DNA from 3 places in the Pseudomonas sp. AMR01 genome. Region 3 is predicted to be linked to each of the others. Evidence: riboswitches for the same ligand, from Rfam matches in the RefSeq annotation. Region 3 holds a riboswitch; each other region holds the start of a gene.
What was found. A riboswitch is a leader RNA that binds a small molecule or an ion and turns the genes downstream of it on or off. The one in region 3 is predicted to bind cobalamin.

Region 1 (4,285 bases), on a different contig from region 3:
AAGCCAGCTCCCACATTTGAGCTATGGTGTTTTGGAAGTCTGTGGTCAGGCCGTTAGTTGGGGCGCAGCCGCAGTATTTGCGCGCCGTCGAACGGGTCTGTCAGGTAGTGCGCCTGCACGCCGAAGGTGTCTTGCAACCTCTGCGGTGTCAGCACTTCCAGCGGTTTGCCCAGCGCGACTAATTGCCCGCGATCGAGCACGGCCAAACGATCGCAGGTGAGCGCCTGATTCAGGTCGTGCAGGGCAATCAGGGTGGTCACGGGCAGCGCTTGCACGCCTTTCAAAATGCCCAATTGATGCTGAATATCCAAGTGATTAGTCGGCTCATCCAGCAGTAAAATCTGCGGCCGTTGCGCCAGCGCGCGGGCGATGTGGACGCGTTGGCGTTCGCCGCCGGAGAGGCTGCGCCAGGCCCGCTGGCTCAGGTGGGTGGCGTCGACGTCATGCAAGGCTTGACGCACGATGGCGTCGTCTTCGCCTGACCACGGGCTCAGCGCCGACAACCACGGTGTGCGGCCCAACGCGACGGCGTCGAACACGCGAATGGCGTCGTCGGTATCCGCCTGTTGTTCCACAACCGCGAGTTGTTGCGCGATAGCACGGCGGGACAAATCACCCAGGCGCCGCCCCCCCAACCGCACTTCGCCGGATGCGGGCGCGCGCAACCCGGCGAGCAACTTGAGCAGGGTGGATTTGCCCGAGCCGTTCGGCCCGACAATCCCCAAGGTCTCGCCCGGTTCAATGTCCAGGTGAACATCGCGCAGCAATTCAGCCTCACGCACTTTGAAGCCCAGCCCGCGGCAACTCAGCACACTCATCGCGCATTCCTCCGGCCAATCAGGATCAGCGCAAACACCGGTGCACCGACCAGTGCGGTCACCACACCGACCGGAATCACCTGGCCCTTGATCAGCGTGCGCGACAGCACATCCGCCGCAATCAAGAACAGCGCGCCGCCCAACGCACTGGCGGGCAACAGGCGCGAATGCCCGGTGCCCAGCAGCAGGCGCACGGCATGCGGAATCACCAGCCCGACAAAGCCGATAGAGCCGACAATCGACACCATCACCGCCGTCACCAGCGCCGCGCAACCCACCAGCACGAACTGCACGCGGCGCACCGGAATGCCCAGGGACGCCGCCGAGTCGGTGCCGAAGGTAAACGCATCCAGCGCGCGACGGTGCCACAGGCACACCGCCAACCCCGCCACAGCCACCGGCACCGCCAGCCATACCGACGGCCAGCGCACGCCGCTGAGGTTGCCCAGCAGCCAGAACATGATGCCGCGCGCCTGCTCGGAACTGGCCGACTTGGTGATCAGGAACGCGGTCAGCGCGTTGAACAGCTGCGAACCGGCGATGCCCGCGAGGATGACCTGGCCGGTGCCGCTGGTGGAGCCGCTGGCCCGCGCCAGCAAAATCACCAAGGCGAACGCGGCCATGGCGCCGACAAACGCACCCGCCGACAGCGAAACCAAACCGCCGCCCACGCCGATCAGCGCTACTAACACCGCGCCGGTCGAAGCGCCGGCGCTGATGCCCAGCAGGTACGGATCCGCCAACGGATTACGCAACAACGACTGCAGGATCACCCCGCACGTCGCCAACCCGGCCCCGCACGCGGCGGCGACCAGGGCGCGGGTCAGGCGGTAGTTCCACACCACGCCTTCGTCGATCGGGTCGAGCACATACCCGGCGGCCCAGAGTTTGTTGGCGAGCACTTGCAGCACCACCTGTGGCGAGATGGCGGTTTCGCCGATAGCGACGCCGGCGAGGACGGCCGCCAGCAGCAGCGCGAGGGCGAGTAGGCTGCGCATCATTTAGGCAGGTCGTAGCCGTCGATGGCCGTGGCCAGTTGTTCGAGGCCGTCAAACATGCGGATGCTGGCCTGCAACGCGAGGGCGTCGAGGATGATGATGCGATTGTGTTTGACGGCGTCCATGTTGCGGGTCACTGGGTCGCTGCGCAGGAAGGCGAGTTTCTTTTCATGGTCGTCGGCCGGGTAGCGGCGACGGTCCATGCGTGCGATGACGAGGAAGGTAGGGTTGGCCTTGGCGATGGTTTCCCAGCCGACGGCGGGCCACTCTTCATCCGACTGCACCACGTTGTGCAGGCCGAGGGTTTCGAGCATGAATTGCGGAATGCCCTTATGGCCCGCCACGTACGGGTCGCTGGCCATCTCGGAACTGGAGAACCACACCAGTGCGCTGGCCTGTTTTAGGCCTTTGCTGTGCACGGTGGCGACGGAGTTGGCCAGGCGCGCCTTGAGTTCGTCGTTCAGTTGCTGGCCGCGACCCTGTACGTCGAAAATCTCGGCCAGTTGGCTGATGCTCTTGTAGATCGTCGAGATGCGAAACGGCTCCAGCCGGGTGCCGTCGGCGCCGACCAGGTTGTCCTTGCCTTCGCAGTCGGAGGGCAGCAAATAGGTGGGGATTTTCAGCTCGTGGAACTGCTCGCGTGTGCCCACTACGCCTTGCGGGCCCACCACCCATTCCAGCTCGGCGGCCACCAGTTGCGGGCGCTTGGCGATGACGGCTTCGAAGCTGGGCTCGTTATCAGCCAGGCGCGCGATGTTGTCGTTCTGCGCCTTGAATTGGGGCAGCACGCTGTTGAACCACAGCGAGGTGCCGACCACCTTGTCGGCCACGCCCAGTGCGTAGAGCATTTCAGTGGCGGCCTGGCCGATGGTGACGCTTCGCGCTGGCGCTGCCGGGAAGGTCAACGTGCTGCCACAGTTCTGCACGGTCAGCGGGTAGTGAGTCGGGGCCGCGTGGGCCAGGGCACAGAAGCCCAGGCCGGTGAGCAGGGCGGTAACGCGTGGCAGCATGGGGAAATCTCCGTGGACCGTACGTGAAGCTGGGGAGGTACGGTTGGGAAATCCACCCTCAAACACTGCGATTGTGGCAGGCGAGGACGTCCTTCCCGGACACCCCGCCGGTTAGTGAGTTACTGGGCCGGCAGGTCTCCTGACTGATGCGTCGTCGCCGCGCTCCGGCCTTCCCGAGCAAGGCTCAGTGGCGTGTTGGAGCAGGCTCAGCACCTACAGTTGCGGGGGCAGTTTCGATTGACGTCGCGGGCGGCGTTTCGAATTCCCTATTAGTCCCGTTTGGGAACCGGCGCGGTATGGTAGTCGATCGGGCCGGGCAGGGGGAGCCTCATAGGCCCGCAAACCAGCTGCTTCAGCCTGCGGGGTCTCTATCTGCTGATATAGGGTGTAGGCTAAGGGACTGTTCATCAGATATTAGTCAGTCATGCCCACGCTTAGCGAAGAGAGCCGCCGGATCGTAGCTTCTCTGGCGCACCGTGTTGGTCCGCACGCTGACACTGCAAGCATCGCCGAGGCGATTGTGTCGATTTTGCAGGATATGGGCGCTGCACTTGCCCCCATCATCGGCCAGCAGGGCGTTGCCGCGCTGTACCGCCGCAGCCTCCATTTGTGCGTCTCTAACCATCCACGCCTGGCCCGCACCTATGACAGTGTGCTGGCCAAGATGGACCTGATGGCCCTCAAATCCGTACTCGTGGAGCAAAACCAAACCGATGCGCTGTTCTTCGGTGAGGCGTTGCTGACGACCCTCTACGAGCTACTGACCACGCTGATCGGGCCCTCACTCACCGCGCGTTTGCTTGCTGACGTGTGGCTGCCTTCTTCGAGCGACACCTCTTCGCAGGAAATTTCGCCATGAGCACCAAAGTGACTATCAACCGTCTGGCCACGGGCGTGCCAGGACTGGACGAGGTCCTGGGCGGTGGCTTGCCGGAGTTGTCGTTCAACCTGATCGCCGGCCCGCCTGGCTGCGGCAAAACTACCCTCGCGCATCAAATGATGTTTGCCCTGGCGACGCCGGAGCGTCCGGCGCTGTTCTTTACCGTGCTCGGTGAGCCGCCCCTGAAAATGCTGCGCTATCAGCAGCAATTCGATTTCTTCGACAGTGAGACGATCAACCATTCAGTTCGCTATATCAACCTGGCCAGCGACACACTGGCAGGCGACCTGGATGAGGTATTGCGGCGCATTGTCAGTGAGGTGGAGAAATATTCACCGGCGCTGGTGTTTGTCGACTCGTTCCGCTCCGTGGTGCTGGCCAGCCAGACTCAGGACAACCCCAACAACAACTTGCCGCAGTTCGTTCAGCAACTGGGCATGTTGATGACCACCTGGCAGGCGACCACCTTCCTGATCGGCGAATATTTCACCGAAACCGACACCAACCCGATTTTCACCGTGGCCGACGGTTTGATCTGGCTGCGCCAAAGCGTCGAGCGCAACTCGATGGTGCGCAAGA
Region 2 (4,285 bases), on a different contig from region 3:
TGCGCCAGCCACGGCCGCCGGCATTGAAACGTTTCTCGATGCGCCCGGCGAAATTGCCGAACGCCACCAGCGGATGCCAGCGCTTGGGCTCGCCCAGCAACGCGTCCAGCGCCACTGCCGCGACACACAGCAAGGCCACACTCATTGACTCACTCCCCACACATTTTCATACAACATGTCACTCAGCGGCCGTGGATCGGTCCAGCCTTCGAGCTGCAACATCGGTGCCGGGTAGAACGCCTCTACCGGTCCCAGACACAACACCGCCAGGGGTTTTGCGCCGGGTGGCAAGCCCAGCAAGTCGGCCAGGGCCTGAGGCTCGAACAGCGAGACCCAGCCCATGCCAAGGCCTTCGACGCGCGCCGCCAGCCACAGATTCTGGATCGCACAGGACAGTGAAGCCATGTCCATTTCCGGCAAGGTGCGACGACCAAAGATATGACGCTCGCGATCATCCATCAGCGCCGCTACCAACACTTCGGCGCAGTCATGAATGCCTTCGACCTTGAGCTTCATAAACGCGTCGGAGCGCTCGCCGAGGGCTTCGGCGGTGCGGATGCGCTCTTCCTCCACCAACTGCTGAATTTTCCCACGCAGTTGTCGGTCGCTGATGCGAATGAAGCGCCAGGGCTGCATCAATCCGACACTGGGCGCCTGGTGGGCAGCCTGGAGCAGGCGGTGCAACAACTCGGGAGCGACGGTGCCACCGGTGAAGTGGCGCATGTCGCGGCGTTCGGCGATGGCGCGGTAGACGGCGTCGCGGTCGGCTTGAGGGAAGGCGTTGTCGGTCATGGCCCTATCGCGGGCAAGCCCGCTCCCACAGTTGACCGAGTTGAAACACCCTCCAGTGTGGGAGCTGGCTGGCCTGCGATGGCGGCCTCCCGATCAGGCGCAAACAATGCGGCCACAGCAGCCGGATTCGACGGAAAATAAAAGTGCACATAGGAAGCCGTCATCCGCCCCTGCCGATAAACCGATTCGGCACCGCGCCCGCCATTCGGGCTCACGCCACGGGCAATCGGCTCCCACTCGGTGCTGGTCAGCGAATGGTGATAGGTGTGGCCACGCAATACACCTTCCGGCAGCTCGACGCTTTGCAGCGCCAGGGCCGCCAGTTTTTTCTGCATCACCGCATCGCCTTGCAGCAGGCCAACCAGCTCGGCGCGGGTACCGTCGACATCGGTGAGCGAATCGAGCAGATAGAGCATGCCACCACACTCGGCCAACAACGGTTTGCCGGCGGCGTGATGGGCGCGAATCGCATCGAGCATCGGGGTATTTTCCGACAGCGCCGTGTGGTGCAGTTCCGGGTAACCACCGGGCAGATAGAGGCTGTCGGCGTCGGGCAACTCGCGGTCGTGGATCGGCGAGAAGAAGTGCAACTCGGCGCCCATTGCCCGCAACAGGTCGAGGCTGGCGCCGTAGGTGAAGGCGAAGGCCTCGTCGCGGGCCACAGCAATGCGCACGCCCGTGAGCAACGGCTCGGCCTTGATCACTTCCGGTACGGCAAAGGTCACCGGCGGCGGCACGGCGACTTCGCAACTGCTGCCCAGCGCTTGAGCGGCGGCGTCCAGGCGCATGTCGAGGTCATTTAGCTCGCTGGCTTGCACCAGGCCCAGATGACGGCTGGGCAATTCGATCCCGGTTTCTCGAGACAATGCGCCGTACCAGCGCAAGCCTTCAGTGAGGCTGCCTTCCAGCAGTTGCGCGTGGCGCAGGGTGCCGACGCGGTTGGCCAGCACGCCGGCGAACGGCAAGTCGGGTTGATAACGCGCCAGGCCCAGGGCCAGCGCGCCAAAGGTCTGAGCCATGGCCGTGCCGTCGATCACGCCGAGTACCGGCACGCCGAAGTGGCGCGCCAGGTCAGCACTGGACGGCGTGCCGTCGAACAGGCCCATCACGCCCTCGATCAATATCAGGTCGGCCTCGCCTGCGGCTTCCCACAGCAAGCGGCGGCTTTCCTGTTCGCCGACCATCCACATGTCCAATTGATACACCGGCGCACCGCTGGCGCGCTCGTGAATCATGGGGTCGAGAAAGTCCGGCCCGCATTTGAACACGCGCACCTTGCGCCCCAGGTTGCGGTGCAAGCGCGCGAGTGCGGCGGTGACGGTGGTTTTGCCCTGGCCGGACGCCGGTGCGGCGATCAGGACAGCCGGGCAATGACGGGGCTGATTCAAAGTTCGACGCCCTTCTGTGCCTTGATCCCGGCTTGGAACGCGTGCTTGAGCATGCCCATTTCGGTGACGGTGTCGCCCAGCTCAATCAGCTCAGGTTTGGCGCCACGGCCGGTGACCACCACGTGTTGCATCGGCGGGCGGGCTTGCAGGTCGCTGAGCACCTGGTCGAGGTCGAGGTAGCCGTGCTTGAGGGCGATGTTCAACTCGTCCAGCACTACCATGCCGATGGCGGGGTCTTGCAGCAGTTCGCGGGACACGACCCACGCGGCTTCGGCGGCGGCGATGTCGCGCTGGCGGTCCTGGGTTTCCCAGGTAAAGCCTTCGCCCATCACATGGAAACGTACTTGTTCGGGGAAGCGACGGAAGAACATCTCTTCACCGGTGCTGTGGCGGCCCTTGATGAACTGCACCACGCCGCACTGCATGCCGTGGCCCATGGCGCGGGCGAGCATGCCAAACGCCGAGCTGCTCTTGCCTTTGCCGTTACCGGTGAGCACCAGCAACAATCCGCACTCGTTGGGGGAATTGGCGATGCGCTCGTCGATCACGGCTTTTTTGCGCAGCATGCGCGCCAGGTGGCGTTCTTCGCGGTCGGGGGAATCAGTCATGGCAGCTCTCCGTTGGGGCTGGACAAAAACGGCGGGCAGGAAAAAGACAAAAACAGACAGCCAAGCATCGCCCACCGTGATGCTGTTGGATGATCCAGGCCGGTCTCCGGGCTCATGAGTGGCGCTCTCGTGGAGAGGGCAACCGACGATGCGCCTTCCCATATCGCGTGCGATACAGTGGCAAAAAGCACCGTTTTCACTCATTTACCGTTGCGGGGGCAGCGCCGGAGTTGCGGCAGCACTGTGTACAAGTGCGCTCACTCACCGGCTTCCCTGTTTCACTCTGTCGACCCACGGGCCACAGAGCACCTGGAACAAGCCGCGAAGGTTAGTGGGTTGGGGGTGGAGCGTCAATTAAAGCTGGCCTTGCACTTGAACCATCCCACTGCCGCACTCCTCTACCCTTACAGGTATTCAGGAGAAAACCATGCATAAAACAAGACTTGCCTTACTGATCATGGTCGCCGGCACCCTCGCCGCCTGCGGTGAAAGCTCTACCTTGCAGGTGTCCGACGGCACCGGGCCTTCGCCCAAATTGCCGGAGCCGAACAAAACCCTGATCCCCACCGTGAACATCGCCCCGGCAATTGGCTGGCCTGATGGCATGAAGCCGACCGCCGCCGCAGGCACCCAGGTGGCTGCGTTTGCCGAAGGGCTCGATCACCCGCGCTGGTTGTATGTGCTGCCCAACGGCGATGTGCTGGTGGCCGAAACCAATGCACCGCCCAAGCCGGATGATTCCGCAGGCATACGCGGCTGGGTAATGGAAAAGGTTATGGGCCGTGCCGGCGCGGGCGTACCCAGCCCGAACCGCATCACGCTGCTGCGCGATGCCGACCACGATGGTGTGGCCGAAACGCGCACGGTGTTTCTGGAAAATCTGAACTCGCCCTTCGGCATGACCCTGGTGGGCAATGACCTGTATGTGGCGGATTCGGACAAGCTGCTGCGTTTTCCCTACCAACCGGGCGAAACCGTGATCAAGCAGGCCGGTACAAAGGTCGTCGACTTGCCAGGTGGCAGCATCAACCACCACTGGACCAAAAACGTGGTGGCGAGCAAGGACGGCAGTAAGCTGTACGTGAGCGTTGGCTCCAACAGCAACGTTGGCGAGAACGGCCTGGCGGCCGAAGAAGGTCGGGCGGCGATCTGGGAAGTGGACCGTGCCACGGGCCAGCACCGCATTTTCGCCTCAGGCCTGCGTAACCCCAACGGCATGGCCTGGGAACCACAAAGCGGCAAGCTGTGGACCGCAGTGAATGAGCGCGACGAGATCGGCAGCGACCTGGTTCCGGACTACATCACCTCGGTCAAGGATGGCGCGTTCTATGGCTGGCCATTCAGTTACTACGGGCAGCACGTGGATGTGCGGGTAAACCCGCAGAGCCCGGACCTGGTGGCCAAGGCGATTGCGCCGGATTACGCCGTGGGCCCGCATACCGCATCGCTGGGCCTGACGTTCGCCGAGGGCAGCAAACTCCCTGCGCAGTTCAGCAA
Region 3 (4,285 bases):
GCAAGTCGTGGATCAGCGCGGTGCCGCTGCTCGGTAAAACATCGGGCACCGGATAACCTTCAGCCTGCAGCGCACGCAGGATATTCAGCGCCGCCGCCGGCGTATCCAGGCCCACACCGTTGCCGATGCGACCGTCGCGAGTCGGGTAGTTGGCGAGGATCAGCGCGATGCGTTTGTCGGCATTCGGCACCCGCGCCAGCTCGACCCAACGCCGCGCCAGTTCGGCAACAAAATCCATACGCTCGGGCGCAGCGCGATAGCACACCACGTCCGACTGGCTGCGCTCACTGCGCCAGGCCAGGTCCTTGAAGCTGATCGGCCGGCTGATGATGCGCCCGTCCAGCTCCGGCAAGGCAATGTGCATCGCCAAGTCACGCGGGCCGAGGCCTTGCGCACTGGCCTTCCAGCCGGGCTCATTGTCTTGGGCGCAGATGGCCTGGATCACCGGAATATTGCGACGAAACGGGCGCACATGCGGCGCTTCGGGGCTGGACTGGGCGAAGCCGGTGGTGTTCAGAATCACCGCTGCCTGCACGTCATCCAGCAGGTCCTCGACCACCGTGAGGCAACCGGGCTCTTTTAAACTGGCCACCGCGATGGGCAACGGGTTAAGGCCCGCCGCCTGCAAGCGTTGGCAAAACACGTCGATAAAGCCGGTATTGGCCGCCTGCAAATGCGAGCGGTAGAACAGCACGGCGGCCACCGGGAACTCGGGGTTCCAATCCGCTTGCCAATCATTCAAGCGAGCGTCGGCTTTACGCGGGTGATAAATCGCCGTGCGCGGCAGGGTGCGCGGTTCGGCCCAGGCATAGTCGCGACCCAGGTATTCACTGGCCAGGCAGCGATAAAAATCCAGAGCATTGCCCATGCCGCCCTGGCGCAGGAAGTGCCACAGGCGGTCGCGCTCAGCCACACCCACTGTGCTCAAAGCGCTGAGTTCCGGGTCGGGGCGATCACACCCCGGCACGAGGATCAACTGCACGCCGCGCTCGGCCAACTCCACCAGGCGCTCGATGCCGTAACGCCAATAGCCGATGCCGCCATGCAGCGAAATCAGGATGACCCTGGCGTGGCGCAGCACCTCATCGACGTAGAGGTCGACCGAAGCGTGATTCTGCACCTGCATCGGGTTGGCCAGGCGCACGCTGGGGTAGTCGTCGGGCAACTGCTGCGCCGCTTCGGCGAGCAGCGCCAGGCTCGAATCACCGCTGCACAGGATCACCAGTTCAGCGGGGGTTTGGCCGAGGTCGGCAATATTGTCGTCCGCGACAAAACCACCGGGCTGAGTCCTGAGCAGGTGCATGGGTTAAACGCTGAGCGCGGCGCGCAATTGCGCTTCAAGGCCCACCGCATCCAGCTCTTGGCCGATCAGCACCAGGCGCGTGATGCGCGCTTCGTCAGCGCCCCAGGCGCGGTCGAAATGCTTGTCGAAGCGCGTGCCCACGCCCTGAATCAACAGGCGCATCGGCTTGTTCGGGATCGCCGCGAAGCCTTTGACGCGCAGGATGCCGTGCTGCACCACCAGCTGGGTCAAGGCGTCGAGCAGCAGCGACTCGTCAGCTTGCGGCAGGTCGATGGAGATCGAGTCAAACGCGTCATGGTCGTGATCGTCTTCACCTTCGTGGTGATGATCGTGATGGCTGTGGCGCCCGTCGATGTGTTCCTCGGAGCCTGCGCCCAGGCCGATCAACACGTCCAGCGGCACGCGACCGCTGCTCGCTTCGATGATTTTCACCGCTGGCGGCAATTCTTCAGCGACTTCCAGGCGCACGCGGGCCAGGTCTTGCGGGCTGATCAGGTCGGATTTGTTGAGGATGACCAGGTCGGCGCTCGCCAGTTGGTCGGCGAACAGCTCGTGCAGCGGCGATTCGTGGTCCAGGTTCGGGTCGAGTTTGCGCTGAGCGTCTACTTGATCCGGGAACGCGGCGAACGTGCCAGCGGCTACGGCCGGGCTGTCGACCACGGTAATCACCGCGTCAACGGTGCAGGCGCTGCGAATTTCCGGCCACTGGAAGGCTTGCACCAGGGGTTTTGGCAGGGCCAGGCCCGAGGTCTCGATGAGGATGTGGTCGAGGTCACCGCGACGCGCCACCAACTCGCGCATCACCGGGAAGAACTCTTCCTGAACCGTGCAGCACAGGCAACCGTTGGCGAGTTCGTAGACGCGGCCGTTGGCTTCTTCTTCGGTGCAACCGATGGAACACTGCTTGAGGATTTCACCGTCGATGCCCAGCTCGCCGAACTCGTTGACGATCACGGCAATGCGACGGCCCTGAGCGTTGTCGAGCATGTGGCGCAACAAGGTGGTTTTACCCGAGCCGAGAAAGCCGGTAACGATGGTGACGGGGAGTTTGGCCAGTGTTTTCATCGGATGCCCTTTGGGGCGGGCATACGGGACGATAGGCCCTGCGACAGCGCGCAGCAGCTGATTTCGTCACCGGATCACCCCGCCCGGTTAAAGTAGAAAATCGGTCACGAGGCAGGTCTCCTGGCTTGGGGCTTGCGGGTCTCTCGACCGGCGCCGGCTGCGCCTTCCCGCCGTAGTGGCAGTGGCGTGGCAGTCAGTTAAACCCTTCACAGTTGCGGGGGCAGCCACGGCTTGAACCGTGTTCCCTTCTTAGCTTCGACCTCGGTCGAAGAACCTCGAAGGTGCAAGGCTACAGGTGCTCGGTCAGTTTGACTACCGCCGCTCTGCATGCTTTCCTACCCGCCTTGTTTCGGGTGCCCTTCACAGGGTGAAACGGGAAACCGGTGACTCATGTTCACACGACAGTCCGGTGCTGCCCCCGCAACGGTAAGCGAGCGAAACGTCATATCCACTGTGCCCCTTGGGCATGGGAAGGCGACGTTTTCAGGCTGACTCTCCCGCAGAGCGCCCCTCGCAAGCCCGGAGACCGGCCCGAAAAAATCAGATAACAAACCCGCGGTGGGCGGGCGCTGTTCGAACCCTGCGTGCCCGGCTCGCGGGGTCTTATGCGCCTGCGTCACCCTGAAACCCAGAAGGGACGCGCCATGTCGATCATCAGTAGCACCTCGCACACCGCCAGCAGCACCGCCACCTTGAGCCAACGCCTGACCGCCGCCATCGGCGCGTCGATCCTCGGCGCGTGCCTGGTGTATTTCGCCGGTTTCTCGCACATCGAAGCGGTGCACAACGCCGCCCACGATACTCGCCACAGCGCCGCGTTCCCGTGCCACTGAGGCCTGTCGACATGATCAAGCGCATTGCCCAGACCGCAGGTTTTACCGGCCTGCTCGCCGCCCTGTTGCTGACCCTGCTGCAAAGCTTCTGGGTCGCCCCTTTGATTGTGCAGGCGGAGACCTTTGAAAAGGCTCCGGCAGCGCATGAACATGCCCCTGGCGCAGCGGCGCACACTCACGACGCCCAAGCTTGGGAACCGGAAGACGGCTGGCAGCGCGTGCTGTCGACCACCGGCGGCAACTTGGTGGTTGCCGTGGGCTTTGCGCTGATGCTGGCTGGCCTTTACACCTTGCGCGCGCCAACCCGCGCGGCCCAGGGCCTGTTATGGGGCTTGGCGGGTTACGCGACCTTTGTTTTGGCGCCCACGCTGGGCCTGCCGCCTGAGTTGCCGGGTACCGCCGCTGCTGATTTGGCACAGCGCCAGGTCTGGTGGATCGGCACCGCCGCGTCCACGGCTGCCGGTATCGCGTTGCTGGTGTTTGGCCGCGGCTGGCTGTTGAAAGTGTTGGGCGTGGCGATCCTGGCGGTGCCGCATGTAATCGGCGCGCCGCAGCCTGAGGTGCATTCGATGCTGGCGCCGGAGGCACTGGAAGCGCAGTTCAAGATTGCCTCGCAGTTGACCAACGTGGCGTTCTGGCTGGCCCTGGGCCTGATCAGCGCCTGGCTGTTTCGCCGCAACCGCGACGGTCAATACTCGGCATGACCCTGGTGGTCGGCCTGGGCTGCCAACGGGGTTGTGACGTTCACACCCTGCTGGCGCTGTTTGACGCCGCCCTCGCCGAGGGCGGTATTGAGCGCTCGCGCATTACCGCCCTGGCCAGTATTGATCGCAAACAGGATGAGCCGGGGTTGCTCGCTCTGGCCGAACACCTGAGCCTGCCCTTTCAATGTTTCAGCGCAGAACAACTGGCCCCCTATAAGGGCCGCCTGAGCCACACATCCGACGTGGCGTTTGCCCACACCGGCTGTTACGGCATCGCCGAAAGCGCGGCCCTGGCCCTGGCTGAACACCTCTGCAACGCCCCTTCGCGGCTGCTGATCACCCGCAAAAAAACCGCCCAGGCCACCTTTGCATTGGCTTGC

Region 1: another riboswitch for cobalamin. It lies ahead of Q7C20_RS18840 (ABC transporter substrate-binding protein); the one in region 3 lies ahead of cobW (cobalamin biosynthesis protein CobW).
Region 2: another riboswitch for cobalamin. It lies ahead of cobO (cob(I)yrinic acid a,c-diamide adenosyltransferase); the one in region 3 lies ahead of cobW (cobalamin biosynthesis protein CobW).

Annotation. Positions count from the first base shown of each region.
Region 1 covers NZ_JAUTYR010000022.1:59,197-63,481, forward strand. The annotation lists gene Q7C20_RS18830 (ABC transporter ATP-binding protein) at 54-818, opposite strand; gene Q7C20_RS18835 (FecCD family ABC transporter permease) at 815-1,819, opposite strand; gene Q7C20_RS18840 (ABC transporter substrate-binding protein) at 1,816-2,826, opposite strand; cobalamin riboswitch at 2,938-3,132, opposite strand; gene Q7C20_RS18845 (hypothetical protein) at 3,251-3,685, shown strand; gene Q7C20_RS18850 (RAD55 family ATPase) at 3,682-4,285, shown strand, end outside.
Region 2 covers NZ_JAUTYR010000008.1:130,578-134,862, reverse strand. The annotation lists gene cbiB (adenosylcobinamide-phosphate synthase CbiB) at 1-145, opposite strand, end outside; gene bluB (5,6-dimethylbenzimidazole synthase) at 142-792, opposite strand; gene Q7C20_RS10350 (cobyrinate a,c-diamide synthase) at 789-2,180, opposite strand; gene cobO (cob(I)yrinic acid a,c-diamide adenosyltransferase) at 2,177-2,788, opposite strand; cobalamin riboswitch at 2,868-3,116, opposite strand; gene Q7C20_RS10340 (PQQ-dependent sugar dehydrogenase) at 3,216-4,285, shown strand, end outside.
Region 3 covers NZ_JAUTYR010000029.1:38,591-42,875, forward strand. The annotation lists gene cobN (cobaltochelatase subunit CobN) at 1-1,303, opposite strand, end outside; gene cobW (cobalamin biosynthesis protein CobW) at 1,307-2,368, opposite strand; cobalamin riboswitch at 2,461-2,661, opposite strand; cobalamin riboswitch at 2,703-2,918, shown strand; gene Q7C20_RS20960 (CbtB-domain containing protein) at 3,013-3,201, shown strand; gene Q7C20_RS20965 (CbtA family protein) at 3,213-3,905, shown strand; gene Q7C20_RS20970 (cobalamin biosynthesis protein) at 3,902-4,285, shown strand, end outside.